Regions from separate parts of the Arthrobacter sp. D3-16 genome, predicted to be linked through region 1. Evidence: riboswitches for the same ligand, from Rfam matches in the RefSeq annotation. Region 1 holds a riboswitch; each other region holds the start of a gene.

Region 1 (9,928 bases):
CGGCTGGTCCAGATGCTGCGGCGCTTCCGGCAGGTCGCTTGGACTCCGTTCTTCCCCGGGTTCCTCGGTCATTCGCCGGGAGTCCCGGCGGCTTCAGCATCGTAGTCCGCAGCCAGGGAACGTGCCACGTCAAGCGCCCCTTCCATTGACGCGGCATCTGTGCTGCGCCCGGACGCCGAGGCCAGGCCGGCAGCGTAGCCGGCGATGAAGGTGGTGAGGGGCGCCGCGGGCCGCACAACGGAGTGGGCAGCGACGCCCGCGAGTGCGAGGATGGCATTGACGTCCACCTGGACGTCCTCAAGCTCATAAGCTTGGAGCAGGGACCTGCACCATTCCTCCAGCGTTTCATCCTGGCTTTTCACGAACTGCCTCCCAATTTAATTGCTGCCGTTCCGGTCCTGGCCCTCGTCCCGGCTTCCGGCGTCAACTCCAAGTGCGGCGGCATCATCCCAGGTATCCACATCGGCAGTGGAGCCTGCAGGGACGGTGACAAGCTGCACGTCAAGACTAGCAAGGAGCGCCCGCATGGAACCGTTGGTTAAGGCACCGCGTAAGGCCAATTCCCGCCCTGCCTTTTTTAACATGCTCGTGCGGTAAAACCCCGCGAGCTGCTGGGCCCTGCCATCTTCGGAGCACGCGATGATTGCGTCGGCCCTGGTCTCCCCCGACTCCAGTGCCTTGGCCAGCACCTGCACGGCAGCCGAGACCCGGGGCATATCGCATGCCAGCACGAGGGTGTAGGCAGGTTCGCTTGCGGCTTGGGCGAGGGCCTCCAGACCGGCGGCCACCGCGGCGGCCGGTCCTGCGAACTCCGGCTGTTCCCGGCAGGAAATCACCCCTGCCGGCAGGGCGCCGGGTTCCGGACCAACCACCACTGTGCGCGTTGCGCCGGAGGCCGCTGCAAGCGCCCGCTGCAGGAGGGTGTCACCGTGAAAGACCAACTCTTGTTTGGGTACGCCCCCCAGTCTCGAGGACCGGCCTCCGGCCAGGATCAGGGCGTTGAAGTACAAGCGGTCTTGTTCCACCCTCCCAGCCTAGTCGGGCGACGGCGGGGGCAACGTACTCAGGGCGGCAGCTTGGGCCAGCACGAAGCCGGCAGCCGAACCAGGGGATCAGGCAGCACGCTCGGGCAGGAGGAACGGGTCCCACGCGGGCGTGGGCTTCTCGAGTTCCTTAATCTGCCAAATGGTGCCATGAGGAGGCTCCGGGACGAACCGCAGCTTCCAGCCCATCTCAGCCGGCGTGTGGTCGCCTTTGAGGTTGTTGCACCTCAGGCAGGCCGCCACCAGGTTTTCCCACGATTCGGCTCCCCCGCGTGACTTTGGGTGAACATGATCGATGGTGTGCGCAGCTTTTCCGCAATAAGCGCACTTGTGCCCGTCACGTCGAAGCACTCCGCGCCGGCTGACAGCGGTGGACTGGTTATATCTGGGCCGGATGTAGCGGTTCAGGAGGATCACGGACGGGCGGCCCAGGATCTCCTGGGGGCCCACTACGGGATCGTCCCCTTCGGCCACGACGCTCGCCTTGCCCGTGAGGACAAGCACCAGCGCCCGGCGGAAAGTAATAACCGCCAGCGGTTCATATCCAGCATTCAGAACGAGAGTGCGCATGCACGTACCTCTTCACGGCCGCACCCGTCAGGGGCACGAGGGCCGGCTGCCCTCGGCATGTCCGGGCTATGGATCGACACCACAAGAGTAAACAAAGAAGTGCACTATCGGCTAATAGCTGGAGCACGCGCCGCCGTGTCCGGCCGACATTCGGTGGCGCCTCGCCGCATCCAGTAGCCGTCCGGAGCTGCCCAGACGGTTAACGGAACAGGACCCCTGCCGCAAAGCAGGGGTCCTGGGCCAGTGTTGTTCAGCGGCGCTTCCGGGCCGCCGTTTTATCAGCTGACGCGGATGAACACCGGGCCGGAGCCAACGTTGGCGCTGAAGACAACGGTCTGGTTACCGTTGTAGCCGCCGTGGACCGCCTGGCCGTTACCAGCGTAGACAGCTACGTGGGCCATGCCGGCGCCGCCGTCTGCGTAGTAGATCAGGTCGCCCGGCTGAGCTTCAGCAGCGCTGACCGTACGGCCAAGGGAGAGGTAGCCTGCAGGCCAGTCGTGGAAGTTGATGCCCACGGCAGCCAAAGAGTTGGTCACCAGCATGGTGCAGTCCTGCATAACGCCAAGCTGGGCGTATGCGGCGGACAGGATGGCTGCACCCTTACCGCTGGCCGAGGCAGGAGCGGCGGGGGCTGCCGGAGCAGGAGCCGTGGCGGTTACCTTTGCGACAGCGGCGGTCCTTGCGGCCGGCGCAGGAGCCGGAGCGGCTTCCTGGACTTCAACCTCGGGCTCCGGAGCTTCAATAACGGGAGCCGGCGTGGTGGTCACAGCAGGCTTCTCGAAGGAGATGGCAATGGTGGAAGCGGCGGAGATCGGAGCCTCGACCGTTGACTCAACTTCCAGGTTGGAGGCCTGGGCGGAGTCACGCTGGACGTTGGCGTCAGCAGCGTTGGCAGCGAGGCCGCTGGTCAGGACCAGGCCGGAAGCGGCTGCGATAACAGCTGCCTGGCGTCCTACGCCGCCGGCGTTCCCGCCGACAGCTTTGGCAATGATGGCGAGCGAGTTGGTTTTGGTGACCTCGGCGCGGTGCCGTGCGGTTGCACGAGTAGTCATCAGTTCTCTCTTTCGTTTTCCTTTAGACCGCATGTAGGCAGCCAAAGGCGTTTGGACGCGCCGGCATCTTGGGGGTACGCCGGCACGCCCCGAACGGGGATGTGTGTGATTTAGCGAAGAGCGTGTTTTGGGCAAAGAAAAAGCCCTTGGACCCTGGGGTCGAAGAACTAGTTCATAGTGAAAAACGAGGAAGAGCCGGTAGCAGCTACCGAGTGCAGCAGCGTTCCCTGGGACGGGTTCAAGGCGCTGATCATCATGCCGTTGCCGACATAGATGCCTACGTGCGCGCCGCCGTTCTGCATGACCAGGTCACCCGGCTGAGGCGTGGAGGTGGGCTTCATTGCAGTCCACGCGTTGACGCGGGGGATGCTGATGCCGGCCTGGGCGTAGACCCACTGGGTGAAGCCTGAGCAGTCCCAGCCGTTGGGGGTGGTGCCGCCCCAAACGTACGGACGGCCAATGCCGGTGTAGGCGATTCCCGCGATTCCGGAGGTGGAAGCGGAGGCAACGGTTTCAGTGGGCTTCTCGGCGGCGGTTGCCGGAGCGGCTGCGGTGGCAGCCGTGGCAGCGGTGGTTGCCGTTCGGTTGGCGGAGGCAGTTGACTGCGTACGCACCGTTTCGACGACCTTGGGCGCCGGAGTGGTCTTGACCACGGGGCGCTCGAAGGAAACGGTGGCCGTGGGTGCCGCAGTGACCGCGAGGGCGCTCTGTGCGGATCCGGACTCGGTGGAGGCGGAGACACCAGCGGTGGTGTCCGCCGCATTGGCCGGCAGGCCCATGGTCAGGATGAGGCCGGACGCAGCTGCGATCACTGCAGCCTGGCGACCTACTGTCCCGGCATTGGCACTAACAGCCTTGGACATGGAGTCCAGGGGGTTGGTACGAACCGGTTGCGCACGGTGGCGCGCAGAATTATGGCGTGAAGACACGAAGGTAGCCTCTCCCAATGCCTACGAGGTGAGCTGTCGGATTCGGATGGGAGTCACCCGGCCGCGCAGCTTCCTGGGAAGCTTCTGCGACTTAACCCCAAGGCCTTCAAAAAGCTGAAGGCCAAAATTGGTTCCCCCGCCCCTGCCAGACGATGAAATGCGAACGGACCTTGAGCGGTGGCAGAGTTAGGCAATCCGCACAAGAGCGTCAACTTCGGAAAAGTTGACGCGAGTTAGACGGTACAGCAGTTTTGCGTGAATGTCACATTCAGGTCACGGCAAGTCAAGATCATTCGATAGCTCACCGTCACTTGACTAAAGCCAGCCGGTCGGGTCAACAACTTCGCCGTTGACCTGTACCTCAAAGTGGAGGTGGCAGCCGGTGGAGGCTCCAGTGGTCCCGCTGAGGGCCACAACGTCCCCACGGGACACCGTCTGCCCCTCCTTCACGCTGAAGGATGACAGGTGGTTGTAGGTGGTCTCGAGGCCGTTGCCGTGATCCACCACCACACGGTTGCCGCCACCGTACTGGTGCCACCCGGCGAAGGTGACTGTTCCGGTAGCTGCAGCAAGTACAGAGGTGCCGCACTGGGCCACATAGTCCTGTCCCCGGTGGAAGTCGCCGGAGCCTCCGGTAATGGGACTGACCCGGTACCCGAAGGGCGAAGCAGTGGTCAAGGCAGAGAGCGGGGCACCAAGGCTTCCAGCGGAAGCGGCGCGGGTGATGGCGCCGGCAGACTGAGCGCTGAGAAGTTGCTTCAGCTTGCCATCCGGGTCCGCCTGGGTAACCACAGCAGAGCGGCTGAAGTCGATTTGGGCGCCAGCTTCCGCGGAAACCTGGGGCTGGGGCACAACAGCGGACGCAGCCACAGGAGCGGAACCGGAGGCGTCGGTGGCCATCACTGGACTGGTAGCCGGCACCGTCACGGTGAGTACCAGTCCGGTGGCAGCGAGGGCGATGCCGGCCTTTTGGCCGATGCCGCTGGCAGCAGCGAATTCAGTGATCTGACGGAAGGGACCCCGACGGCGGCGCGCATCACGGTGCGGATCGCGGGGGCGTTCCGAGGTGATGACTTCGACAACAGGCGGTGTCGAAGCAGGGACCGCCGCGCGGCGGCGTCCCCTGGAATTCTGCATGGTCAAGAAGGGTTCCTCTCTGGAAAGCCTGCGAAGTTAGCTGTCGGATTCGGGTCAGAGAGTTCAAAGACCCGGTCCGCCGTAAGCAAGCTTCGGCACAGAGATATCCCCGGAGGAATCCTTCACTGGAAGAGGCTTGCTGCTGACGGACTTCACCCCAAGGCAGTCCCCCGCTGCCGCTTGTGGTTCCCCCGCCTCTGCCAGTTACGACTGGTGCTCCTGATCCGCTGGCAGAGCTCGGCTCCAGATCAGGTAACGCTTTAATATCAACGCTTGGTTCAACTATAGATGCTTAAGGCCCAAAGTAACAATTCCGTTATCATTGCGTAACGGCCCTCACATGGGGTACCGGGCTCGTCCGTGGCTTTCTAGCTGATCGCCACGAAGACGTGCGCGGCAACCTCCGGGGGCAACTCCAGCGCCCCTTCGATTCCGGGAACCCGGACCGAAATGTAGTCACCCACCCGCTCCAGCGATACAGCGGCACCCGGCCGGATGCCGCCCTCATCGAGCTGGGAGAGCAGTTCAGGCTCTACCTGGATGGGCTCGGCAAGCCGGCTGATGGTCACCACTGAGGCGGGACCGTAGGATTTCATCGCCTCAAGAAGGCTAATGGCTCCATCCGCGAAACCCAGGGACGCCACGCCACCCAGGGCAGCAAGGCCCGGAATCGGGTTCCCGTAGGGGGACTCGGTGGGGTGGTTCAGCAACTCGTAAATGCGCCGTTCCACCCGCTCACTCATCACGTGCTCCCAGCGGCAGGCCTCATCGTGGACATAGGCCCAGTCCAGCCCGATCACATCGGCGAGAAGGCGTTCGGCCAGGCGATGCTTGCGCATTACTTCCGTGGCACGCTTCCGGCCTGTCTCGGTCAGCTCAAGGTGGCGGTCGCCCGAGACCACAACGAGCCCGTCCCGTTCCATGCGTCCGATGGTCTGGGAGACGGTGGGACCGGAGTGGCGCAGCCGCTCGGCAATACGCGCACGAAGGGCAACAATGTTCTCTTCCTCGAGCTCCAGAATGGTCCGAAGGTACATCTCCGTAGTATCGATCAGATCCGTCATCCAGCTCAGCTCCTCGAGCACAGTACCTAGCGTTGTCCCACCGTATCGCCTTCACCGCGACGTAGTCCGTGGAAAAGCTTAGCCTATTTTGACTTTGTCCTAATAGTTCGCGTGGGTGCGGGCGGACCGTCTCATTGGCTGGACTATGGCGGTTCCGGTTCCCGCCCATGAAGCGGTTCAGGCAGAATGAGGGAGGCCCTGGTTGCAGTCGTTCCCGGCTGCCGGCCACCAACACCCGACCGGACAAAAGCCATGTCCACGCCGAAATTGGAGCACCCGTGAGCGAAACCAGCATCACTATTCCCGCCGACCTCCTGCCCCAGGACGGACGGTTCGGCGCCGGGCCTTCCAAGGTCAGGCAGGAGCAAATTGATGCGCTGTCCGCGGCCTCGAAGAACATCCTGGGCACGTCCCACCGGCAGGCCCCGGTCAAGAACCTCGTTGGTTCCGTCCGCGAAGGTCTCAGCCAGTTCTTCCGTGCCCCCGAGGGCTACGAAGTGGTCCTGGGCGTTGGCGGCTCCACGGCTTTCTGGGACGTGGCGAGCTTCGGCCTGGTTGAAAACAAGGCGCAGCACCTTTCCTTCGGCGAGTTCGGCTCCAAATTTGCCGCAGCCACCAACAACGCGCCCTTCCTGGACTCCTCGTCCATCATCAAGTCCGAACCGGGCACCCGCCCTTCAGCCAAGGCCGAAGCAGGGGTGGACGTTTACGCCTGGCCCCAGAACGAGACCAGCACGGGGGTTTCAGCGCCGGTTAAGCGTGTTGCCGGTGCAGATGAGGGTGCCCTGGTGCTGGTGGATGCCACCTCTGCCGCGGGCGGGCTGGACGTGGACGTGGCGGAAAGTGACGTTTACTACTTCGCTCCGCAGAAGAATTTTGCCTCGGACGGCGGCCTCTGGCTTGGGCTGTTCTCCCCCGCCGCCCTGGAACGTGTGGCGCGGATCAAGGCGGGCGACCGCTGGATTCCGGATTTCCTGGACCTGCAGACCGCAATTGACAACTCGCGCTTGAACCAGACCTACAACACTCCATCACTGTCCACGCTGGTAACGCTGGACGCACAGGTGCAGTGGCTGAACTCCAACGGCGGCCTTGACTTCGCTTCTTCGCGCACGGCCGATTCTGCCGGCCGTATCTACAGCTGGGCTGAGGCTTCAGAGTTCGCAACCCCCTTCGTAACCAATCCCGATGAGCGTTCAAACGTCATCGCAACCATCGACTTCAATGAATCCGTGGATGCAGCAGTGGTCGCCAAAGTCCTCCGCGCCAACGGCATCGTGGACACCGAGCCGTACCGCAAGCTCGGCCGCAACCAGCTGCGCATTGCAACCTTCGTGGCCATCGAACCGGCCGATGTTTCCGCGCTTCTTGCCAGCATCGACTATGTGGTGGGCGAACTGCGCAAGTGATCGGGACTGCGCGCAGCTAACGTGGCTGACGTAACGCCCCAGTCTTAACGTACGACGGCGCCGCCCGGGTCCTGCCCGGTCGGCGCCGTTTGCGCGTCCTGGCCCAGTTTCCTTGCTGGGCGCGGTTGTTCTCTGTGCCCTAATCTGCCAAGGAGGCGTGGCCTGTGGGCTGCTCAGGCACGTCGGCTTCATCAACCTGTGCCTGGTCGTCCTGGGCCTGGTCAACCTGGGCCTGATCGTCCAGGTCTGCAGCGACCAGGGCTCCAGCCTCCCCATCAACAGGCTGTGTAGTACCAGGCTGTGTAGTAGCAGGCTCGGCGGCGTCGGTTTCCGACACATCAGGGTGGGATGCACGTACATCAGCCTGCTGCGCACCGGCGTCGGGCGTGGCGGCTTCCGGCTCGTGCGCCCGGTCCTCACCGCGCCCCGATTCCTGTTCCTGTTCCTGTTCATCCTCGGGCCGCACCCGCTCGGCCCACGGAACCCATTCGGGGGCGAGGATGGACTCCTCCGATGGCAAGAGGCCGAGCTCGTTGACCGTGACCACCTTGGACCGCGAATTCCGCGTCAGCACTGCGAACCACTGCCAGCCGGCATAGCCGGGCAGCCTGCATTCAAAGAGGTGAGTGACCAGGCGGTCGCCTTCGGTCTTGGCCGCCAGGTGCTCCCCAATGTCCGACGCTGCGGTGATGCCCTCGATGGCCGTTCGCGCCGTGTCCACGGCAGCAGCGAGGAAAGCATCCGGCTTACCTGTACGCCACACGGGCACACCGGCGCGGCGCTTGGCTGGTTTTGCCGCCCAGGGCACCCGGTCCACCGGTTGAATGACCGGTGACTCCAAACCCGGTGGCTCCAGGTACGTTGACTCCGGGTCGAGTGACTCCAGGTCCTGCTGATCAGCTTCCCGGTTCATGAAGGCCTAAACGTCCAGCTCGTCGGCAACCTTACGCAGGGCCGCGGCGATGGCCTTGCCCTTGTTGCCTTCCGGGTACTTGCCTTTGGAAAGGGTTCCGGACAGGTTGTCCAAAACAGTCACCAGGTCCTGGACCAGCGGCGCAAGGTCCTTCGCGCTGGGCCGTTTCGCCTTGGCAATGGACGGCGTCTTGTCCAGCACGCGCAGGCCCAGGGCCTGGGCTCCCTTGCGGCCGTCTGCCACTCCAAACTCGACGCGGGTGCCTGCTTTCAGCTCTGTTACGCCCTCAGGCAGCGACGATTTGGGCAGGAAGACTTCCTGGCCATCTTCGCCCGCGAGGAATCCGAAGCCCTTTTCCTTGTCATACCACTTGACCTTGCCGGTAGGCACGTAATCAACCTTCTTCGTTCTGACGTCTTGAGACACGGCCAGCTGTCACCGCATCCACATGGTTGTGCGGGTCCAAGGTGTGACGGCTGGGAGACCGTGTTGGTCTGTATCCCTCAAGGTTATCCTGCCCGCTGCCGTAATCCTGCTTTCGAGGGCTCTCCGCAACGCCACCCTGCAGCCATGCCGGGACTGTCAGACCGGGCTGTTAGCGTTACGTTCATGACACCCTCGCGTTACCGGCGTCCCCTGACGATCGTCGCCGCCGTTATTGCCGTGCTTTCGCTGGCGGCGGTGGCTGCCGTTATGGCCTTCGCCTTCGCCGGTTCAGTTGCTCCTGCCTGGGTCACCTACACCGCGCTCTACGGCCTGCCGCTGGCATTCCTCCTGATGCTGTTCCTTGTTCTGGACAGCGTTGCCGGCCGCCGCCGGGCAGGAAAACCGGGCGGGCGGTAACGTTGGACTGATGTCCCTTATTCGCGCGCTCAGCAAGGACCTGGAGGCCCGCAGCGACGACTCGTTGCGGGCGCTGTTCGACGCGCGTCCGGATCTCGTTTCCCCCCCGGTACCTGACTTCGCCGCCCTCGCTGCCCGGGCCAGCGGGCGTGTCAGCGTCCAGCGTGCGCTGGAACGCCTCAACCGGCCACAGATGCAGGTCCTGGAAACCCTCCATTTGTGCACCAACACGGATACGGAGCACAGCGCCTCCGCCACAGGACTGCGCAAACTGATATCGGGTTCCACGGTTGCCGCTGTGGAACGGATCCTGGCGTCCCTGCAGGAACTCGCCCTCGTACACCGCGCAGAACCCCCGCACGGATCACCCGCCACCGGCAACAGGCAGCGCTATTACCTTCCCGTCGGCAGCCTCAAGGATGTGGTGGGCATTTATCCTGCCGGGCTTGGCCGCAGCTATACCGAACTGGTGCGCCTCCAGCCGGCTTTTGCGCAGCGGGCGGTCCAGCTGGTTTCCGAGCTTCACCGCAGCGGTGCAGCCATCCATGGAGCCACAACGCCCATGGAAGCAGCGCTTGCCCTGCAGCACTGGACGTCCTCGCCGGAGAACCTCCAGGACATTTTGGCCACGGCTCCGGAACGGACGGCCGCCCTGCTCGCCCGGTTCAGGAACTGGGCCATGGGTGCCGTTCCCCAGGCGCAGCGCAAGGCGTCCATCTCCACCGAAGGATCCGACGTCGGGCCGATCGACTGGCTCCTGGCCCGCGGACTGCTGGTGCCGCTTGACGCCGCCCATGTGGAACTGCCGCACAGCGTGGGGCTCTCGCTGCGCGGGGGTGCCATCATCGACGACTTCAGGCTGTCGCCGCCGGTTCCCGAGCTCGGCCAAACCAGTGCGGCGTTGCGGCGGAATGCTGCCTTGGGAGCCATCAGCGAGACGCTGCGGCTCGTGGGCGAAATACTCCATG
Region 2 (9,928 bases), 1.8 Mb from region 1:
CGGTGGAAAACGTTACCAAGGTCTACCCTGTGGATCCTTCCGTTGCACGGGGCAGCCTGGAAACAGCCATCTTTGGCGCGTGCTTTGTGGTGGGGCTTGACCGTCAGACCTATAACCCGGAGCGCACCCGTGATCAAAGCGTTGCAGCAATCATGGCCATCATGCGCGGCTACGTAATACAGCAGCCCCCTCCTCAGGGATGATGGTGGACATGCGTCACATGGGGAACAGCGGAAAATTCGCGGTCATCACCGGCATCGTCGCTGCCGGCCTGCTGGTCCTGACAGGCATGACGCTGGCGGAGCCCGTGTTCATGGCTTTCCTCAGCGTCCTCGGCCTGGCCTGCCTGGCCTGCCTCATCGAGGTCCTGCGACGCCGACGCTTCGTCATGCTGGCCATTGCCGGCCTGTCCACGAGTCTCGCCGTGGCGGGAACGCTGGCCTTCCTGAGCACGTGGGAGCTCGCTTTCACGGACGAGTCGTCGCTGTTCGGCACCCCGTTGCCCACTTCGGACCCGGACAACTACTTTTTCTTAGCCGCATTCTCCGCCCTGGCCGCCCTGGCAGCACTGTTCACCGGCGCTATATGGCCGGGACGCCGGCGCACTGCACAACAATCCGGCGCAGCCCGGGCTGCAGGCGTCCGCACCGCTGCCCACGGCAGCAGCAATGCCGCGAGGAGGACACCGGCACGGCAGTCCAGCGCTGGGCAGCCGCGCACCCCGTCGGGCCCGCGGGCTGCAGTGCGGCAGCCGACGTCGTCCGCGCGCCAGGCTCCCCAGAGACAAGGCGCGGCGAGGCAGGGCGCCGCAAGGCAGAGTGCCACAAAACATAGTTCCGCGAAGCAACCTCAGGGCCGCAGCGCGCCAAGGAAATAGCTTGCGCTAATGGGCCCGGGGCACCTTGAACTTGGTGATCCGTGCGTCCTGTCCGTCAAGCTCTGCCCAGGACTTTTCCGTCTCGAGGACGGTGAGCGCATTGGTGGGGTACCTCGTTGCGGCGTCCATGTAGGCATCGTGATCGGAATCGCGCGAGGCGAGGTGCATGGCAAGGTCCTGTACCCCTGGCAGGTGCGCAATCAGCATCAGCGTTGTGACGGTATCAGGTACGTGGTTGACCACGGCAAGCATGCGCAGCGCGGAGGAAGCGTAGAGGCCGTCTTCGAGCTTGGGCGTGGGTGCCTTGTCCCCGAGTTCAGAACAAACCCAGGTGCAGGTCTGGCGGGTCCGCAGGGCGCTGGAGCACAGGATGAAGTCAGGCACGATGTTGTGCTTGAGCAGCCAACGCCCGGCAAGGGGCGCCTCCCGGTGGCCCCGTTCCTCCAGCGGCCGCTCGTGGTCAGCCACGCCGCCAGGCCAATCGGCTTTGGCGTGCCGCATGATCACAAGGCGTCGAAGATGGTGCTGGCTCATCGCCCAAGCCTAAGGCACGGCCACATGCCTCCTGCGAGCCTCCGGGATGCTAGATCGAGTATTCCGGAGCGGCCCAGACAACGACCTCGGGGTGCTCGTAGAACCGGTAGCCCTGGCCGCGGACGGTGCGGACGGTGTTGGCGAGGCGGCCGAGCTTGGAACGGAGACGGCGGATGTGGACGTCGATGGTGCGCTCGTTGGGCACTTCTTCGGCGTTGCGCCACAGGCCCTCGAGCAGCTCGTCGCGGCCCACGGTGCGGGTGCCGTTCTCCACGAGGTAGTTAAGGAGTTCGAACTCTTTGAAGGTCAGGTTCAGGGATTCACCGTCGAGGTGCACTTCGCGGCGTGCGAGGTCGATCAGGACGCCGGAGGGGCGCGGCTCCTGGGGCTGCTGCGGCCGCGGGGTTTCGGTGCGCTGGCGGGTGTTGACCGTGGGGTCACCGAAAGTGGAGCGGACGACGTCGAGCGCTGAGCCCGGCGTACCGGCGGGGGCAACGGCAACAGCGGCGTAGCTTTCGGCTCCCGTTACCAAGGACTGGGCGTAGGCGCGGATTTCCTGGGCCAACTTGGCGATGGAGGTACCTGCCGCGGCGGCGGTTTCCTCGTCGATCCCCATGTAGAGGACAAATCCACGGGCGACGTTGTCATTGGCCACCGGGCGGACGGGGTTGGGCCCGGCGACTACGGGAGTGGGAGCAGTGACAGGCGCGGACTCGGCCGGCGGGACGGCGCGCAGCTGGCCGTAGGAGTTGGGGTTGTAGCCCTGGGGGCCATAACCCGAGCCGGGAAAGCTGCTTCCGGACGTGGCGGGAGCGAGCGACGTTCGTGGTCCGAAACCGGGGCGGAGGCCCGACGGCTGGCCACCCTTGGCGGCGTTACGGACAGAAATGTGGACGTATCCGGATGCAACTGACATGTAGTGCTTACCTCAATGTGAATGGCCGCCATCGCGGCTCGAATGCTGGGTTCCCCGCACTGCGCAATAAAACTGGGGAGGGACGCCCGACGCTGGGCTGGGGGGCGTATGCCGACGAACTTCATGGGGTGGGAAGTTCAGGCGTACATTCGACAACAGCGCATGTCGGCAGCAGCGGATGTGCTGGGCCAGTAGTCTGCGGCTGCAGGTGCTGTTGAGTTCTTGTTCACAATGGAAGTGTGCAGCGTAACAATGCGAACTTGCAAGTAACAATGGACGAATCAGTCCGCATTCTGAGACAAAAGCGCTTGATGTGGCGCAGATCACGATTCTGGATAATGGTCAGATTGCTGATCATTTTCCCGCTCCCGGGTCGGAAAAGCTATACGGGCTGAACTTAATTCGCCGGAACCTACTCCCTCCGTCTTTTCTTCAGGCGTACCGGGAATGCCGGAATTGCCCTCGTTTCTGCATCCCCTTGTCCAGCGGCGCCAGCATGTGGGCACGAAAATGCCTCTTCCCTGGGGCACTTGCGGTCCGGGTGCCGCCGTCGAACTCCAATCCGGGAACGGAGTCGGCTCGATGAGGGCCAGCCGCTGAAGCTCAGCAAGGTGAACCTCACGCGGCTGGTGGTTGTTACTGGAGTGGAAAGGACCGCCAAGAGTGCTGCCCTTGGTAACGGCAACGGACGACGGCGGCGTCGCGGCGGAGTTCGTAGACCATGTGTTTTCGCGCTTCGCCGGCGCAGGGGGAAGAGTAACGGTGATATCACACCCAGGACGGACAGGGTTCGCCTCGGAACTTCCCATCCGGTGATCTTGCAGCAAGGCGACGCGCCGTCATCGTGATCTCTGTTACCAAAATGTGACTTGCGCGCTCCATTCCTGTACCGTCGATTGGGTGAGGTTCGCATACGAGCCGCATATCCGGATGACGCCAAGCTCTGCCACTTCCCGGATTTCCCTTGAACAAAGGCAGAGGCGGGGGACCCACCGTCCCGGGCACTAATTGCCCTTGGGGTTAAGCCAGCACGTGATCTTTCCGTGTGGCCGGATGCCCTCATCCGAACCCGACAGCTAACTCCGCAGGTGTGAGAGGCGATCCATCATGTTCAAAACCCTGGTAAAACCGCGCCCAAAAAACGGTTCTGCACCGCATGCCGGAACAGAAAACGGCAAAATTCCTTCCTTCGGCAAGCGTGCGGCTGTGGTGGCCGCATCCTGCGCACTCCTCGTTGGAGTAGGAGCCGCTGGACAGGCCACCGAAACCAGCATCCGCGTAGCGGCCACCGAGACGCAGGCCGCCCAGGCGCAGTCGAACCTTAGCATCGAGAAGAGCGAGATTACCTCCAATCCCGCGCCTGAGGCCGCCACCCCGGAGATGGCTGTAGCCCCGCAGGCTGCCGAGCCCGCACCGGCTCCCGCTGCCGAGCCCGCACCGGCTCCCGCTCCTGAGCCCGCACCGGCACCCGCACCCGCTCCTGAGCCGGCTCCGGCACCTGCTCCCGAGCCGGCACCCGCTCCCGCGCCGGAGCCTGCACCCGTCGTCGCGGTCAACGATCCCGCCGGTGCCCAGGCTTACGCTGCCGGCCAGCTGGCGAACTACGGGTGGGCTCCTGACCAGATGCAGTGCCTGAAGACGCTGTGGACCAAGGAGTCGGACTGGACCACCACGGCCACCAACCCAAGCAGTGGCGCCTACGGCATTGTCCAGTCCCTGCCGGCGGAGAAGATGGCCAGCGCCGGTGCCGATTACCTCACCAATTACCGCACGCAGATCAACTGGGGCCTGAACTACATCCAGGAGCGTTACCAGTCTCCGTGTGGTGCACTGAACTTCCACCTGTCGAATAACTGGTACTAAAAAGTACCGGGACACCGGGGGCTTGCAGGGCCCGGACCTTTTGTAGGACCGGGCCGCCCTGCATACTGTGATCCATGAGGTTCACCACCACCGTCCAGGGCAGCGGCAACAAAACCGGCATCGTAGTGCCCGAGCATGTTGTTACGGAGCTGGGAGCCGGTAAGCGGCCGCCGGTGGTAGTAACCATCCACGGCAAAAGCTATCGCAGCAGCATCGCAGTGATGGGTGGCCAAAACCTTATTTCACTGAGCGCAGCCAACAGGGAGTTTGTTGGCGTCGTGGCGGGAGACACCGTTGACGTGGAGCTGGAACTGGATACGCAGCCCCGGGTTGTGGAGGTTCCCGAGGATCTTGCGGCGGCAATGGCTGCGGAGCCCGCGGCGCAAGAGTTCTACGTGACCCTGAGCAACAGCGCCCAGCGGCGGTACGTGGAGCCGCTGGGCGAAGCCAAAACTCCGGAGACCCGGTCGCGACGAATCGCCAAAGTGGTGGAGGACCTCAAGGCCGGAAAGAAATAACCGCCCGGCCCGACGGCATCAGGTGTTGCGGCCGGGGATGTACTGGACAGCCCACCTGTTGCCGTCGGGATCGGCGAAGTACACAAAGTGGCCCCAGTCCTGCACGTCCACATCGCTGACGTCCACCCCGTTGCTTTTGAGGTGCCGGTGTGCGGCCTCTATGTCGCTGACCACCAGTTGAAGGTTGGAGCCGGTGCCGGGAGGTGCGTCGGTGAGCCCGTCGCCGATGCATATTGAGCAGGCGGAGCCTGGAGGCGTCAGCTGGACGAAGCGGATGGAGTCCGTTGGCCGCTCATCAAAGTCGGCGTTGAAGCCCACCTTGTTCACGTAGAAATCCTTGGCGCGGTCCACGTCGGACACAGGGACGTACACAAGTTCGAGTTTCCAGTCCATCCGCACAGGCTAACGGCGGGAAGCTGAATGGAAAAGGCTTGAGGACTACCCCGCGATGCCGTAGAGGCGGTCCCCCGCGTCCCCCAGTCCGGGCACAATGTACGACTTCTCGTTGAGCTTTTCGTCGATCGAGGCCAGGACAATGGTCACGTTGGCGCCGGAGAGTTCCTCTTCCAGCTTGGCCAAACCTTCCGGGGCAGCCAAGAGGCAGATGCAGGTCACGTCTGAAGCACCGCGCTTGAAGAGGAATTTGATGGCTTCCCGCAGGGTCCCGCCGGTTGCGAGCATGGGATCAAGGACGAAAATCTGCCGGTCCGTGAGGTTTTCGGGGAGGCGCTCGGCGTAGGTGATGATGTCCAGGGTTTCCTCGTCCCGGGCCATCCCCAGGAACCCCACCTCAGCGGTGGGGACGAGTTTGGTCATGCCCTCAAGCATGCCCAAGCCGGCGCGGAGGATAGGAACCACCAGCGGAGTGGGCTTGGTGAACGCCGTACCCACAGTGGTGCTGACCGGCGTTTCGATGGTGACGGGTTCGGTGCGGACCTCGCGGGTGGCCTCGTAGGCGAGAAGGGTCACCAGCTCCTCCGTCAGCTGCCGGAAGACCGGGGACGGGGTGTTCTTGTCCCGCAGGACGGTGAGCTTATGGGCGACCAGCGGGTGGTCCACAACGAGAGTGCGCATGGGTCAAAACTATCACCCGGTTGCTGGCACTCCCCTGCCGTCAGCCTCCAGCGCCCGTCCGCGGGGAGCCGCCGTCGCTTCGGCGTAAGGTCCCGCCGTCGGACGTTGCGGACGACCCGCCGTCGCTCCTTTCCGAGGTGCCTGCGCTGCTGGTGCCCGCGCTGCCGGGGAGTGGATCCCCGCTGTGGTCCTCGCGGAGGACCGGGTGCTCGAAGGTTGGTGCCGGGCCGGCATGTTCCCGCCGCCGGATGAGGTGGAACAGCCGATGGGCCAGGATCACCATGGACACCCAAGCCAGCCCCAGGAACCACCCGGCCATCACGTCCGTCATCCAGTGGTGCCCCAGGAAAACCCTGCTGAGCCCCATGGCGATGATAAAGATTGCCCCGGTGGTGATGGCAGTGATCCTTGCCCAGAGCATCTGGAACTGAAGGCACATGATGTACACCAGGACGCCGATAACCACTGTTGTATTGAGGGTATGGCCGCTGGGAAACGATGGTGACGTCTCAAAGGGCGGTACGGCTTCGGAGTGGTCGGGGCGGGTCCTGCCCACCAATCGCTTGCCGAGGGTGGTGGCCGTGGTGGAAACAAGGGCTGCACCGCCCACGAGGACGATGGGGCGCCACGTCCGGCTCAGCAGGGTCAGCCAGGCGGTAAGGACAGTCGCGAGAATCGGCATGCCGATCCCGCCGCCCACGTTGGTGAAGGCAGTGGCGAAGGCGTCCACCTCCGGGTTCCGCAACGATTGGGAATATTCCAGTGCAGGAATATCAAGGCTTGCCAGCCCTTCCTCGTCCACCACGTCCGAGTACACCTCGGCTCCCAGCAGGGCCATGGTGAGCACCAGCGCGCCGCCGAGGATCATGGTCAGCCACAGGGCGGCGTAAGGCTTGATCCACTTGTCCACACGGTCTCGGACGGTGCTCATTGTTGCCTCCCGGCGGATATGCGTCACGGGCTCTGGGTACCTTCGAAACTATCATTGAGCCATGGTCTCCGCAGATAGCAAACACGCCGCCTGGATGGGCCTTGCCCTCGCGGAGGCGCGCCGCGCGCTGGCCACAGATGACGTGCCGATCGGCGCCGTGGTGATAGGGCCCGACGGCGTTGTGCTGGGTTCCGGCCGGAACCAGCGGGAGGAGCTGGGCGACCCCACCGCACACGCCGAAGTGGTTGCGATCCGGGAGGCGGCGGCGAGGTTGCGGGAGCTTTCAGCGGCCGGGGGCGGGAGCGGAGATGGTTGGCGGCTGGCTGACTGCACACTGGTGGTGACCCTCGAGCCATGTGCCATGTGTGCCGGTGCGATTGTCCTTGCACGGATTCCCCGCGTGGTTTTCGGCGCCTGGGACGAGAAGGCCGGCGCGGCGGGATCCGTGTTCGACGTACTGCGCGAGCGCCGGCTGAACCACTGGGTCGAGGTTTACGCGGGGGTGCGCGAAGCCGAATGCGGCGGGCTGCTGCGTGACTTTTTTCTAGGGCACCGTTCGCGGCTGTAGATGCTTGCTGGTGCTTCTTTATGCACCAATCTGTGCTTGAACTTAGCCGCCAAGGACGTCGAGCACGTGCGCAGCTGTCTCTTCCCACCCCGGCAAGCGGTTCCGCGTCTCACGTGCCGCTGCCCGCCAGGCGTCCCTGGTTGTCCCGTCCTGCAGCCAGCGTCGCAGGACCTCGGCCAGCAGGGCGGGGTTTCCCGGATCAGCGTCGGACGGAAAGGTGACGGAAATTCCGGGAAGGTGAGCGCCCTCCCCCGTTCCAGACTCCACTCCAGGCGCGGCGAAACTCAGCGCCTCCACGGCCCCTGTTCCTTGGCGTACTACCACGGGAATACCGTGGGCGAGTGCTTCTGTGACCACCATGCCGAACGCCTCAGCCCGGGAGACCAGAATGCTCAGGTCTGCGCGGTTCCATTCGTCCTCGAGCGCCTGGCCTTTCAGCTCACCGGTCAGCCGCACCCGGCTTTCCAGCCCGTGCGCGGCAATCGCGGCCCTCACCAGGCCCGCGTATTTCGGGTCTGCCTGGTCCGATCCCACGAGTGATGCCGTCCACTCAAGTTCCTGGATACATGCCAAGGCTTCGACGGCAAGCAGCTGGTCCTTGTTCGGGAGGAGCGCGGCTACGGTGATGAAGTGCGGCGGAATGGATCCTTCGGCCACCGGTGCAGGCTCGGTACCGGGCAGGGCCACCCGGAGTCCGCGGAGGCCGTGGCGTCCTTCGACGGTGGCAGCCGCCCAACTGCTGGTACAGATCACTCCCGATGCCGCTCGGAGGGCCCGTGCCTCCAGCTCCAGGCGCGACGGGGCCGGCATGTGCACCAGCACCCAGGCCTCCTGCCGGGCTTTGGCTGCTAACTCCAGTTCGTCCGGGGCACCCATCGCGATCAGCCCGTCCACGATGGTCAGGACGGACCCTTGCTGCGGTTCCGGCTCCCACGCGCCCAGCAAACTGCCCAGATGCCGTCGTTCCTTTGCACTGGACTCCGGCCAGGAGCCCTCCACCGCCAGCACCTCAACGTCGACGCCGAGGGTGCGCAGGCCCTGTACCAGGCGGGCGTTGTACACGTTGCCGCCTGAGTTGTGCCGGATATTGGCAGGTACCAGGAGCCGGATGGGACGCATGGTCAGGCTGCGGAGAGGTCCAGCGAGTAGGTGGCCCAGGCGTCCGGATTTTCGCGCAGGGTGACGTCGATGCCCGCAAGTTCGCGGCCGTCGTCGGTGTCTTTGATCTTTCCCGCAACCGACTGGGCGACGTACTCCGCAAGCGCCTCAGTAGTGCTGAGTTTCCCTTGGAAGTCGGGGTGCTCGTCCAGGTTGCGGTAGTTCAAGCCCGCCAGCACCTCCTCGATGATGGTGCCCGCGGCGCCGATGTCCAGCACGATGGCGTCGTCATTGAGCGTCCGACGGCGGAAGGCCACCTCGGCGACGAAGGTGGCCCCGTGCAGGGCCTGGGCGGGACCGAAAGCCTCCCGGGGAAGGCTGTGCGCGATCATGAAGTGGCGGCGGACGGTCAGGCTGAACAATGGGCTACCTCTGCTCTTCGCGGGTGGGGTCCTGGGCGTGTTGCTGGTGGGGGTCTTGATCCAGGCGGTCTTGATCTTGCCGGTATTCGATGACGTGGCACAGCGCGTCCAAGGTGCCGTCTGCGAGGCCTTGCACTGTGCCGGGCAGTTCATTGAACGGCGACGATCCGGTCACGAAAGCGTCGAACACCGGATCGGTCAGCAGGGACACGGCGAGGTCCAGGCGGTCAGCATTGGTCCTGCGGTGGCGCCGGGCACGTGCCACCACTCCCACCTGGCTCGCGCGGATTGAGAGCCGGCGGGCGTGGAAGTCCTCCCCCAGTGGCAGCGTGACTTCCCGGTTGGCATACCAGGACATTTCGATCACGTCGCCTTCATCACCGGCAAGCTGGAGGCTGCGCTCAAGGCCTTCCTGGGACGCGGAGCAGTGAAAGACCACGTCGCAGTCGGCCAGTGCGTCATCCGGGTGCGTGAATTCGACGCCAAGGGCGTCTGCCAATTGCTTCCGGCCCGGGTCCACGTCTACCAGCTGAAGCCGTTGCAGCGGGAAGGTCCTCAGCAGGGTGGCAACCATGCCGCCCACCAGGCCTGCGCCCACCACGGCCACCCTGTCGCCCAGCCGCGGGCCAGCCTCCCACAACGCGTTTATTGCCGTCTCCACCGTTCCGGTGAGAACCGCACGTTGGGAGGGGACACCGTCGGGGATCCTGGTGAGCGCATCAAGGGGCACGACGTACCGGTCCTGGTGCGGATTCAGGCAGAACACCCGCTGGCCTATCCATTCTGCCGGCCCCACTTCCACGACTCCTACCGACAGGTAGCCGAACTTCACTGGCCCCGGGAACTGGCCCTCCTGATGCGGGGCCCGCATCTCCTTGGCGACGCGTGGCGGGACTGAGCCGTGATGGACCACCATCTCGGTGCCCTTGCTGATGCCGGAGTAGAGGGCGCGGACCAGCGCCTCGCCGGGACCCGGCTCCGGGAGTTCCTCCGAGCGGAGCTCGCCCTGTTCGCGGGCTGTGGTCCAGTAGGCGGTTGCATGGATGGGCGCAGGTGAGTTAGTCATCTTGCTGATGAATCTAGCGGCCTGCGTGCGCTGGGGAAAGTTTGACGGCGGTTCCTTCCGA
Region 3 (9,928 bases), 1.3 Mb from region 1:
TCCGTGGACCCGACGGTCCTTCCGTGAACGATGATCCTGTCACCCTGTGCAGCCTCCATGGCTATCACCTCCAGCCCCAGATTACGACTGCCCGCCATGAGGAACAATGCCAAAGGAAAGGACCTTCGTGGCCGGGCGGCATGGCAGGATTTTCCCATGCCGCTGAACCTTCTCCTGCTCGCTGATACCCATGTGCCCAAGCGCGCCAAGGCACTTCCGGCGCAACTGTGGGCCGCCGTCGAAAGCGCCGATGTGGTGTTCCATGCCGGCGACTGGGTGACGGCGGAACTGCTGGACCAGCTAGAGCGCCGCAGCCGCCGCCTGATTGGTGTCTACGGCAACAACGACGGCCCCGACCTGCGCGGTCGGCTGCCCGAAACGGCCACCGCCACACTTGAGGGTGTCCGCTTCGCCATGGTGCACGAAACCGGCCAGGCGAAAGGCCGGGAAGCCCGGTGCGAGGCACGTTATCCGGACGCCGATGTGCTGGTCTTCGGGCACAGCCACATTCCGTGGGATACCACGTCGCCAGGGGGGCTGCGGCTGCTCAACCCCGGCTCCCCCACCGACCGGCGGCGCCAGCCTGCCTGCACGTACATCACGGCGGTGGTGGACTCGGGAAGCCTGCGGGATGTCAGGCTGGTGGAGGTCCGCCGGGACTCGGAACTTGGCTGAAGCAGTAGTGCACTGCGGGTTGGCAGGGACGGGCCGGAGTGCCTAGGCTTGGAACGGTAAGCATGCTTAGTTTTGCCGTGTTCCACCCCTACCCAACAGGAGGACCACCATGACGGACCAGTACACTTTCCGCGATCCCGTAACCGCCTACGGAAAAATCTCTCCACCGGAGCAGCACCAGCCAGAGCCGGGGCTGGACGCTGAGCTCGAGCCCAAAGCGGACCTCGGCGAGAACACGTACCGCGGGACCGGCCGGCTGGACGGCAGGAAGGCTATCGTGACCGGCGCCGACTCCGGAATCGGGGCGGCCACTGCCATCGCCTTCGCCCGCGAGGGGGCCGACGTCGTCCTGTCCTACCTGCCGGAGGAGGAAGAGGACGCAGCCCGCATCGCGGGACTTGTCGAGGCCGCCGGCCGCAAGGCTGTCAAGGTCCCCGGGGACCTGAAGGACCCGAACGTCTGCCGCGAAGTGGTTGACACCGCAGTGGCCGTGCTCGGCGGGGTGGACATCCTGGTCAACAATGCCGGCAAGCAGGTGGCGCAGGAGGAACTGACCGCGATCACGGACGAGCAGTTCGACCACACCCTGAAGACCAACGTGTACGCGATGTTCTGGCTGACCAAGGCTGCCCTCCCGCACATGCCGGCAGGGTCAACTATCATCAACACCACGTCCATCCAGGCCTACAACCCGTCCCCCACGCTGCTGGACTACGCCACCACCAAGGGAAGCATCAACAACTTCACCAAGGGACTCGCCCAGCAGCTCGCGCCGAAGGGCATCCGCGTCAACGCCGTAGCTCCGGGGCCCATCTGGACGCCGCTGCAGGTCAGCAGCGGCCAGCCCAAGGAGGAACTGCCGGAGTTCGGCCAATCCACCCCCCTGGGCCGGGCCGGCCAGCCGGCAGAGCTCGCCCCGGCGTATGTCTTCCTGGCATCACCTGAGTCCAGCTACGTCATCGGGGAAACGCTGAACGTCAACGGCGGCAGCCCCTCACCGTAGCAGGCAACAAACGGGCCCCGACGGCGGCGCCTTGCGCAATTGCGCAGGGCGCCGCCGTCCGTGCTTGAGTTGGCCTACTGTTCGTCCTTGCCGGCCAGCAGCTCATCGGTAGCGGCATCGGGCTGACCATCGAAGAACCGGGCCAGCACGGTTTTGAAGACGGTTTCCCCGGGAGCTGCGCGGAGGAAAAGGGTCATGGACGAATGCAGCTTCCGGGCGTCGATACTGCCGAGAATGTCCTCCGCAGGGCGGCCTGCATGGTTGGTGACGGCTAGGGCGCAGTCGAGCAGCCGCGGGCCCAGCACCGGATGGTCCAGGTACTCCCGGGCCTCGGCAACGGAGCTGATGGCATACCGGCGGGACATCTCGCTGTGGCCCAGGCCCGCGATCTGCGGAAAGATGAACCACATCCAGTGGCCGGATTTGCTGCCCAGCTGCAGTTCCGCCAGGGCCTGATCGTATGCTCCGCCGCTGTCCTGCCCGGCGACAAACCGGTCCAGGTTATAGGGATCGTTCATGCGTGTCTCCTTGTGGTGGGGGTTCGGGGGTGGATTGCTGCCCGATGAAGGCGGCGGCACTGCGCAGCCCGCCGTCGGGGTCCGTCCGCCAGCGGGCGAGGACAACATGTGCGCGCTGCCGGTCACGCCCGCCGAGCCGTGCCAGGAACGGCACCACAACGTCAGCCAGCAGGGGCTCCGTCAGTTCGCCCGTACCGGCAGACCGCAGGAAGCCTTCGATCCGGGTCAGGTCCGAATGGCGCAGGAGCGGCACCTTGGACTGGAGGAGCACCACGGCGGCGAGCCGGCGCTCAAAGACCGGCCTGGAGCCGGGCCGGGGCTGGCCCCACAGGGCGGATGCCAGCTGTACCACGGCGTCGTGGTCAAAGTTCTTGTACTTCCGCAGGGCGTCGCGGACGGTTCCGCGCACAGCACCCACGGAGGAGCCGTAGGAGGCAAGCTGCCCGCCCAGCCGGCTCTCGACGTCGTCCGCCCGATACCAGGACCCCTCGTTCTGCAGCGTCCGGTCAATGAATCCTGCAGCAGCCGCTATCTGCTCCACGCCGTTGCTCACCGGCTGCGGCCTGCCGATGCGTGCCGGATGCAGAACGGGGTCCATGGCCGTGCCTCGAGCCTGCCTTCGGCGATGGCTTCCCCGCAGACGGCGCAGGTCCCGTAGGTGCCGTCGGCGATTCGAGCCAAAGCGGCGTCCACCTGGTCAAGCCCTGCGCTGCTTTGCTTCAGCAGGGCGGACGCCTGGGACAGCTCGAAGGCGATGGTGGAGCCCTCCGGGTCATGTTCGTCGTCCACGTTCGAGTCCTGGCGCGCTGAATTTGCGGCGGCGATGTCTGCACGGAGGGCCGGCAGGAGCGCCACTTTCCGCTCCCGCTCCTCCTCGAGCAGGATCCGGAACCGTTCAAAGTCGGGCATGGCAAAAGCCTACGCGGCGTCAGGACCAGTTCCTCGCCACCGGGCGGTTTGGGGCGGCGCACGGCGAGCCGTCAATGAAAACCGGCGTTTCTCGTTATGGAGCGGAGAAACATCCGCCTTCCGCACGCCAGCCGCGCATGCCGCTCCTAGAGGTGGCGGCCGAACCACGCCAGGGTGTCGTTCCATGCCGCCGGAGCCTGGGTTTCGTTATAGCGGTCGCCGGTATCGGTGTGGAAGGCGTGTCGGCCCGGGTAGACCGTGAGCTGATGGACTACGTCAGTGGCTGCCAGCGCGTCCTTCAGGGCAGGCATCGCGCCAGTGATGCGTTGATCGCGTTCAGCGTAGACCCCGAAAACGGCGGCCTTGATGTCCGGCACTTTGCCCGTGTCAGGGGCGGGCCCATAGAACGCCGCGGTGGCTTTCAACCCGTCCAACTCGGTGGCCGCATACCAGGTGACGCCGCCAACAGGCCGTTTTCAGGGCGCCTTTATGACTTTGTGACAAAGAACACCGCAGTCTGCGCGGCGCGCCTATTTCGCGTGGTCAGGCGGGCATGGGAGATGAATCTAGTCGATGGCTAAATACGATAGGCGCACCTCGTATGTTACCCAAACGTGACAATGTGTCCGGAATCAGGCTATGGTCTTCAGGTGTCCCTCTCAGACGGGACATTCCCGTCAGTATGCCGAGCCCTGCCACTGAACCGGGATTCAATCGTTTCCAGCTGGCAGGGACGGGGGAACCAAGTTTCCGCGGCCTCATACGAGGCCTTGGGGTTAAGTCGATAGTGCTTCCGTTTTTTCGGAGTTACTTCCGGCCGGGTATCTCCAACCCGAACCCGACAGCTCACCCCGCAGGCATGGGAGAGGCGATCAACCGTGTCAAAAAATTCCACCACCGCCCGTCACCGCGCGACTCCGGCCCGCTCCATCGCGCTCCAGGGCCTGGCTGTCTCAGCCAAGTCGCTTGGCCGCCCGGCGCTCGCCGTAGCCGCAGCTTCCGGCATTGCCTTCGGTGTTGGCGCCCCTGCCCACGCAGGCGTCACCGGTCCGGACACCACTGAGACCACCAACACGCAGGCTTATGCAGCACCGGCTGCTGCAGTGGCTGCCCCCGCAGCAGCTGCAGCCAACGTGCACACCGTAGTCTCCGGCGACACCCTGGGCGCCATCTCGGCCGCCAACGGTGTAGCCCTGAATGATGTTCTGTCCGCCAACGGGCTGTCGATCGACACCATCATCTACCCCGGCGACCAGATCCAGATCCCCGGCGCTGGCTTCGTGGCAGCCGCTCCGGCCGCTGCTCCGGCTCCCGCCAAGGCTGCTGCTGCTCCTGCAAACACCGGCATGAACCTGTCCTACGCCTCCACGGCGGCGCCTGCTCCGGCAGCACCTGCTCCGGCAGCTCCCGCAGTCACCGGCACCGGCACCGGCGCAGCCATCCTGGCGAACGCTTACGGCCAGCTGGGCGTCCAGCAGGACTGCACCGCCATGGTGGAGAAGGCTCTCCGCGCCGTGGGCAAGAGCGTTGGCGACCTCGCCCCGGGCCAGTTCTACCAGTACGGCACCACCGTGGGCACCCCTGCTCCCGGTGACCTGGTGATCACCGCGGGCCACGTCGGCGTCTTCGCCGGCAACGGCCAGGTTGTCAGCGGTGGCGTGGACGGTTTCAAGACCGAAGTCCACTCCATTAGCTGGCTCAGCGGCGCTTCCTTCGTCCGCGTAGCGTAGTCACACCACCCGAACAGGGGCGGCAGACGGGATTTCCCGACTGCCGCCCCTGTTTTGTTGTTGCCGTCTTGGCGCCCGGTTCTCCTGGCTGTAGGCCAGCAGATGCCGGGCGTGCTCAGGTGCCGCAGAAGGTCTGGTAGCTGCCAAAGTCCTCCGGTGCTCCCTCGGCGTAACGTTCGCGCCCCGGCTGCTCGTGGAAGGGGTCGCGGACCACGTCGAGGAGTTGGTTGAAGGGCTCGAGGTCTCCCTCCGTTGCTGCGGCGAGCGCTTCCTCCACCAGGTGGTTCCGGGGTATGTAGGCGGGGTTGACGCGGTCCATCAAGGCCGCGTCGGGCTGCTGGGCACGCCACCGCTCCGCCCATGAATCGAAGGCAGCAAGGTCAAGGACCATGCCGCGGGCCGGGCGTTCATTTCCCCTTGCCGCATGAGCCAGGTTCCGGAAAAACGACGTGTAATCCACCGGCCCATCCTTCAGGAGTGCCACCAGCCCGTCCACCACCTCCGAGGCTTCTTCAGCCTCAGGGGTTCCCGCTGGGGCCTCTGCCAATCCAAGCTTGGTTTTCATGCCGGCGAACCAGGCATCGCTGTACTGGCGGCGGAACTTCCCCAGTGCCTCCACGGCAGGGGCCACGGCCTGTTCCTGGTCCTCGTTGAAGAGGGGCAGCATTGCCTCGGCCAGGCGGGCGAGGTTCCATTCGGCGATGACGGGCTGGTTGGCGTACGCATAGCGCCCGCCGACGTCGATGGAGCTGTAGACCGCGGCCGGATTGAAGGCGTCCATAAAGGCGCAGGGCCCGTAGTCGATGGTTTCTCCGGAAATGGTCATATTGTCCGTGTTCATGACGCCGTGGACGAAGCCCACCAGCATCCACTGCGCCACCAGCGACGCCTGGGCGGCCACCACCCGTTCGAAGAGTTCGAGGTAGGGGTTTTCCGCCTTGACGGCATCCGGGTAGTGGCGGCGGATCGCATGGTCCCCCAATCGGCGCAGGAGGTCCATGTTTTCGGTGGCCCTTGCGTACTGGAAGCTGCCCACACGGAGATGGCTGCTGGCGACCCTTGTGAGCACTGCCCCGGGAAGCATGGTGTCGCGGCGGACGGGGCGGCCGGTGCCAACGACGGCAAGGGATCGCGTTGAGGGGATGCCCAGGGCGTGCATCGCCTCGCTGATGACGTACTCCCGGAGCATGGGTCCGACGACGGCGCGGCCGTCCCCGGCGCGGGCGAACGGCGTGCGGCCGGAACCTTTCAGGTGCACGTCCCGTAGCCTGCCCTCCTTGTCGGTCACCTCGCCGAGAAGAAGGGCACGCCCGTCGCCCAGCAGTGGCGAGTAGCCGCCGAACTGGTGGCCGGCGTACGCCTGGGCTACCGGCGTCGATCCCTCCGGAACGTGGTTCCCCAGGAGGAGCCGTACGCCTTCCGGGGACCGGAGGTATTCCGGATCGAGCCCCAACTCCCTTGCCAGTGCGTCGTTGAGGATGAGCAGCTTCGGCTCGGGGGCTTCCTCTGCCTGCCAAGGAACAGCGAGCTCGGACAGTTCCCTGGCAAAGCGTCCGTCAAAGGTGACAGTTGATTCTGCGGCAGCTGTCATTGGTTAGGCCTTTCCTGTTGGTTGGTTTTCCGGTTGATCAGCCATGTGACGAACCAGAGCACCACGCCGATGGCCATGAGCCCACCGGCAATCTGGTACTGAATGACGTTCCGGCCAACCCACGGACCGGCAAGGAAGGCGCACAACAGGGCGGCCACCAGCGGCAGTTGCCCCGGCGAGGTGAAGAACACCTTCCGGTTGGGGTCCCGTTTGCGGCGCAGCACCACGCACGCCACGTTCACTACCGTGAAGACACACAGCAGCAGGAAGGCGGTGGTGCCGGAGAGGTTGGCCACGATGTTGCTTTCCGGATCGCTGGTCACGTACAGGATGAGCCCCAGTGCCAGGACGGTTGAGAAGAGGATGCCTGCCCACGGCGTGCGGCGGACCAGCAGGACTTTCCCGAGGGCACGTGGCAGGACGCGCTGGCGTGCCATGCCGTAAATGAGGCGGCTTGCCATCAGCATGTTGATCAGCGCCGTATTGGCCACGGCAAAGACCGCCAGGAACGGGAAGATCCTGTCGATCGGGAAATCGGGTGAGCCTTTATGCACCACTTCCAGCAGGGCAGCGCCCTCGGCTTCCCTGATACCTTCAAGTTCCGTCGGCGACAGGACGCTCACCACTGAGACCGCCACTAGCATGTACAGCAGCACCGCAATACCCAGGCCCGTAAGCATGGTTCGGGGAAAGATCTTCTCAGGGTTTTGCGTCTCCTCCACCATGTTGACCGAGTCCTCGAAGCCCACCATGGCGAAGAATGCGATGGAGGTGGCTGCGGTAACGGCCAGGAACATTCCCTTGTCCTGGTAGTCGTTGAAGACGAAGATCTCGCCCGGGTTCCCCGTCCCTTGGGACATCACAAAGAAGCCGACGCCGATCACGATGCACAGCGCGACCATCTCCACCAGCGTGAGCACCACATTGAACTTGACGCTCTCCCCTACACCGCGGAGGTTGATGGCGGCGAGGAGCAGCATAAAGCCCATCGCAACTGCGGTGATGACACCCTGCCCGGGAACCCCCATCCATCCGTTGATCTCGAACCCGCCGAACAGGTTTTGGGCCAGGACGTTGGCCGAAGTGGAGGCGCTGGTGATGCCGGAACACACCACGGCGAAGGCAACCAGGAAAGTGACGAAGTGGATGCCGAATGCCTTGTGTGTATAAAGGGCGGCACCGGCGGCCTGCGGATACTGAGTGACCAGCTCCAGGTAGGAAAAGGCTGTCAGGGTGGCCACCACGAAGGCCAGGAGGAACGGCAGCCACACGATGCCGCCCACCGTTCCTGCCATGGTTCCTGTGACTGCGTATACGCCTGCGCCGAGGATGTCGCCAACAATGAAGAGCAGGAGGAGCTTGGGGCCAAGGACCCGTTTAAGTTCGGGTTCCTTTCCTTCAGGAGTAGCGTCGAAGACTTCTTCGGAAGTTTTGCTCATTGTCGACCTCCACAACACGTGGGCGGGTGCGCCCGGGGTGCATACCGGATAATTCACTCTCTACCTGATGGTTGGGTTTGGCAATAATCAGCTCCGGCCCTCTCCACCCGTCAGGATGGGGTGTTGCTGCCAACGCCGCCGCTTGGGAAAGGCAATCCGTTGCAGGTCGTGCGGGGTGATGACCTTTGCCCGGGCGGCACGGGCGCCGGCCTGGACACCCAACCCGCTGACGTCGTCGTACCTTGCCGAAAAGTGCGTCAGGACCAAAGTCCCGACATTGCCGCCGCCGGCCAGCGCTCCAGCCTGCCCTGCGGTGAGGTGGCGGTACTGGTCGGCGAGCGCGGCGTCCTCGTCGCTGAAGGTGGACTCCGCAACGAGGAGGTCGACGCCGTCCGCCAGGTCCTCCGCGCCCGTACAGGGGGCAGTGTCCATAATGAAGGCGAAGCGCTGGCCCGGCCGGGGAACGCTCACATCGTCAACGTGGACGCCGGCCAGGGTGGTTTCACGCTGGAGGCGTCCGACGTCGGTCCCTGTGATCCCTGCTGCGGCAAGGCGCTCGGGCAGCAGGGTGCGGCCATCCGGTTCCACCAGCCTGTAGCCGTAGGTCTCGATGCGGTGCTTTAGCGGCCGGACCTCCAGGCCTTCTGCAACAGTCCCGCTCGTGCCGTGCGGGTGTAGCCGCAGGTCTATCCCGGGCGAGCTGATGGACACCAGGGAACGGACCACGTCCTCGCCGGAGGCCGGGTAGTGCAGGTGCACGGGGTGGGCCACACCGTCCAGCGCCATGCGGGACAGCACGCCGGGAAGGCCGAAACAGTGGTCACCATGGACGTGGGTGAGGCAGATGCGCGTGATCTGGGTTGCAGAGACGCCTGCATGGATCATCTGGCGCTGCGTTCCCTCGCCAGGGTCGAAGAGCAACCCCTGGCCATCCCAGCGAAGCAGGTAGCCGTTATGGTTGCGGGTCCGGGTGGGGACCTGGGAGGCGGTGCCCAGGACGACAAGTTCTCGCATAATTCCAGGGACCAAAAAGCAGGTTCCGGAATCATCCGGGACCTGCTTCGTGGTTCAGAGTGAAGGGTCAGCGCCGCTTCAGCATGCCCATGATTTTGCTGGCCATGCCTCCCGTGCCCGCTCGGCCGCCCATGGCGCCTGTGGTGTTGGGCGTCCGCCCTGCGGCATTCATTCCGGTGCCGCGGACTGTTCCGCCGGTGCCGGACCTGCCTGCGAAGCGTCCAGCGGCATTCCTGATCATGCTTCCCAAGTTCATGTGAAACTCCTTCAGTCTTGATCCTGCCAACCGATATTCATCAGCCTGCTTATTATTTTAGCGTAGTTTCGATTTCCGGCTAGGGCTGGAGCCGAATCATGTTGCAGGCTTGGCGTTGGTGCTAGCGCTCCATGTCGTCGGGGTCGAACTCGCTGAGGGGTGACCCGCCGAAGTTTTCCTGGTCGTCGCTGGCATCGGCCTCCACCCCGGTGGGGTCCTCGCCGAAGTCCACATCGGCAACCGCCTCACCCAGCGTCGGCGTGCTTGCCGGCAGTTCATCACCGGCCCCGTCGCGGGTCGCCTTCATGTCATCGCGCAGGGTCTGGTCGCTGAGGAAATCCTCCTCCTCGCCGGAAACTTCGTCCTGGAGCAGCGGATCCTCCTGCCAGCGGTCGGGGTTGTTCTCGGCAGCGCCGGGGTAGCTGTCAGGCTGTCCGCTTGTTACGGGGTCCAGTTCAAGGGATGAAGCCGCGCCGGGGGTCTCATCCAGGAGCACGTCATTCTCTTCGACAATCTCAAGTTCGTCGTCAGGCAGGTTCTGTTCCGTCATGATGATGCCTTTCTCTTCAGCGGCTTTACCGATAATAGTAAGCATACTGACGAACCGCTTGTGGTGTGAACCTCCAGACGGCGCTTAAGGCAAAAGCCACGATCCGTCCTGCGGCGGCTCGGGCTTCCGGCGCAGTTTGCGGATCAATATAAGAAAAGGCCATGCCAGAAGTTGCAGCAGGCCGGCAGTGAGCAGCAACCCCACCGCAAGGACAAGCACAGGCGAGTACAGCAGGAAAACAGC

What was found. A riboswitch is a leader RNA that binds a small molecule or an ion and turns the genes downstream of it on or off. The one in region 1 is predicted to bind cyclic di-AMP.
Region 2: linked by a shared signal. The riboswitch ahead of M1D32_RS03770 (aggregation-promoting factor C-terminal-like domain-containing protein) and the one ahead of M1D32_RS15170 (C40 family peptidase) in region 1 are both predicted to bind cyclic di-AMP.
Region 3: linked by a shared signal. The riboswitch ahead of M1D32_RS09190 (C40 family peptidase) and the one ahead of M1D32_RS15170 (C40 family peptidase) in region 1 are both predicted to bind cyclic di-AMP.

Annotation. Positions count from the first base shown of each region.
Region 1 is NZ_CP096437.1:3,242,713-3,252,640, forward strand. It holds gene M1D32_RS15145 (molybdopterin molybdotransferase MoeA) at 1-72, opposite strand, end outside; gene M1D32_RS15150 (DUF6457 domain-containing protein) at 69-362, opposite strand; gene mobA (molybdenum cofactor guanylyltransferase) at 378-1,025, opposite strand; gene M1D32_RS15160 (HNH endonuclease) at 1,113-1,613, opposite strand; gene M1D32_RS15165 (NlpC/P60 family protein) at 1,892-2,665, opposite strand; gene M1D32_RS15170 (C40 family peptidase) at 2,833-3,528, opposite strand; cyclic di-AMP (ydaO/yuaA leader) riboswitch at 3,599-3,781, opposite strand; gene M1D32_RS15175 (M23 family metallopeptidase) at 3,910-4,731, opposite strand; cyclic di-AMP (ydaO/yuaA leader) riboswitch at 4,742-4,953, opposite strand; gene M1D32_RS15180 (metal-dependent transcriptional regulator) at 5,100-5,795, opposite strand; gene serC (phosphoserine transaminase) at 6,074-7,204, shown strand; gene M1D32_RS15190 (DUF3027 domain-containing protein) at 7,344-8,117, opposite strand; gene M1D32_RS15195 (cold-shock protein) at 8,124-8,507, opposite strand; gene M1D32_RS15200 (hypothetical protein) at 8,727-8,960, shown strand; gene M1D32_RS15205 (helicase-associated domain-containing protein) at 8,971-9,928, shown strand, end outside.
Region 2 is NZ_CP096437.1:765,438-775,365, reverse strand. It holds gene M1D32_RS03790 (TetR/AcrR family transcriptional regulator) at 1-203, shown strand, start outside; gene M1D32_RS03785 (hypothetical protein) at 221-877, shown strand; gene M1D32_RS03780 (SixA phosphatase family protein) at 884-1,411, opposite strand; gene M1D32_RS03775 (winged helix-turn-helix domain-containing protein) at 1,461-2,327, opposite strand; cyclic di-AMP (ydaO/yuaA leader) riboswitch at 3,269-3,429, shown strand; gene M1D32_RS03770 (aggregation-promoting factor C-terminal-like domain-containing protein) at 3,435-4,190, shown strand; gene M1D32_RS03765 (YdeI/OmpD-associated family protein) at 4,265-4,708, shown strand; gene M1D32_RS03760 (glyoxalase superfamily protein) at 4,727-5,101, opposite strand; gene upp (uracil phosphoribosyltransferase) at 5,147-5,782, opposite strand; gene M1D32_RS03750 (phosphatase PAP2 family protein) at 5,823-6,713, opposite strand; gene M1D32_RS03745 (nucleoside deaminase) at 6,775-7,281, shown strand; gene M1D32_RS03740 (glycosyltransferase family 4 protein) at 7,324-8,400, opposite strand; gene M1D32_RS03735 (6-pyruvoyl trahydropterin synthase family protein) at 8,403-8,801, opposite strand; gene M1D32_RS03730 (zinc-dependent alcohol dehydrogenase) at 8,806-9,867, opposite strand.
Region 3 is NZ_CP096437.1:1,909,839-1,919,766, reverse strand. It holds gene M1D32_RS09225 (DUF1918 domain-containing protein) at 1-59, opposite strand, end outside; gene M1D32_RS09220 (metallophosphoesterase family protein) at 157-675, shown strand; gene M1D32_RS09215 (glucose 1-dehydrogenase) at 785-1,678, shown strand; gene M1D32_RS09210 (DUF1810 domain-containing protein) at 1,753-2,196, opposite strand; gene M1D32_RS09205 (DNA alkylation repair protein) at 2,180-2,794, opposite strand; gene M1D32_RS09200 (TraR/DksA family transcriptional regulator) at 2,746-3,105, opposite strand; gene M1D32_RS09195 (dienelactone hydrolase family protein) at 3,252-3,530, opposite strand; cyclic di-AMP (ydaO/yuaA leader) riboswitch at 3,818-3,980, shown strand; gene M1D32_RS09190 (C40 family peptidase) at 3,984-4,835, shown strand; gene M1D32_RS09185 (protein adenylyltransferase SelO) at 4,951-6,426, opposite strand; gene M1D32_RS09180 (APC family permease) at 6,423-7,865, opposite strand; gene M1D32_RS09175 (ribonuclease Z) at 7,953-8,879, opposite strand; gene M1D32_RS09170 (hypothetical protein) at 8,947-9,135, opposite strand; gene M1D32_RS09165 (hypothetical protein) at 9,257-9,685, opposite strand; gene M1D32_RS09160 (hypothetical protein) at 9,770-9,928, opposite strand, start outside.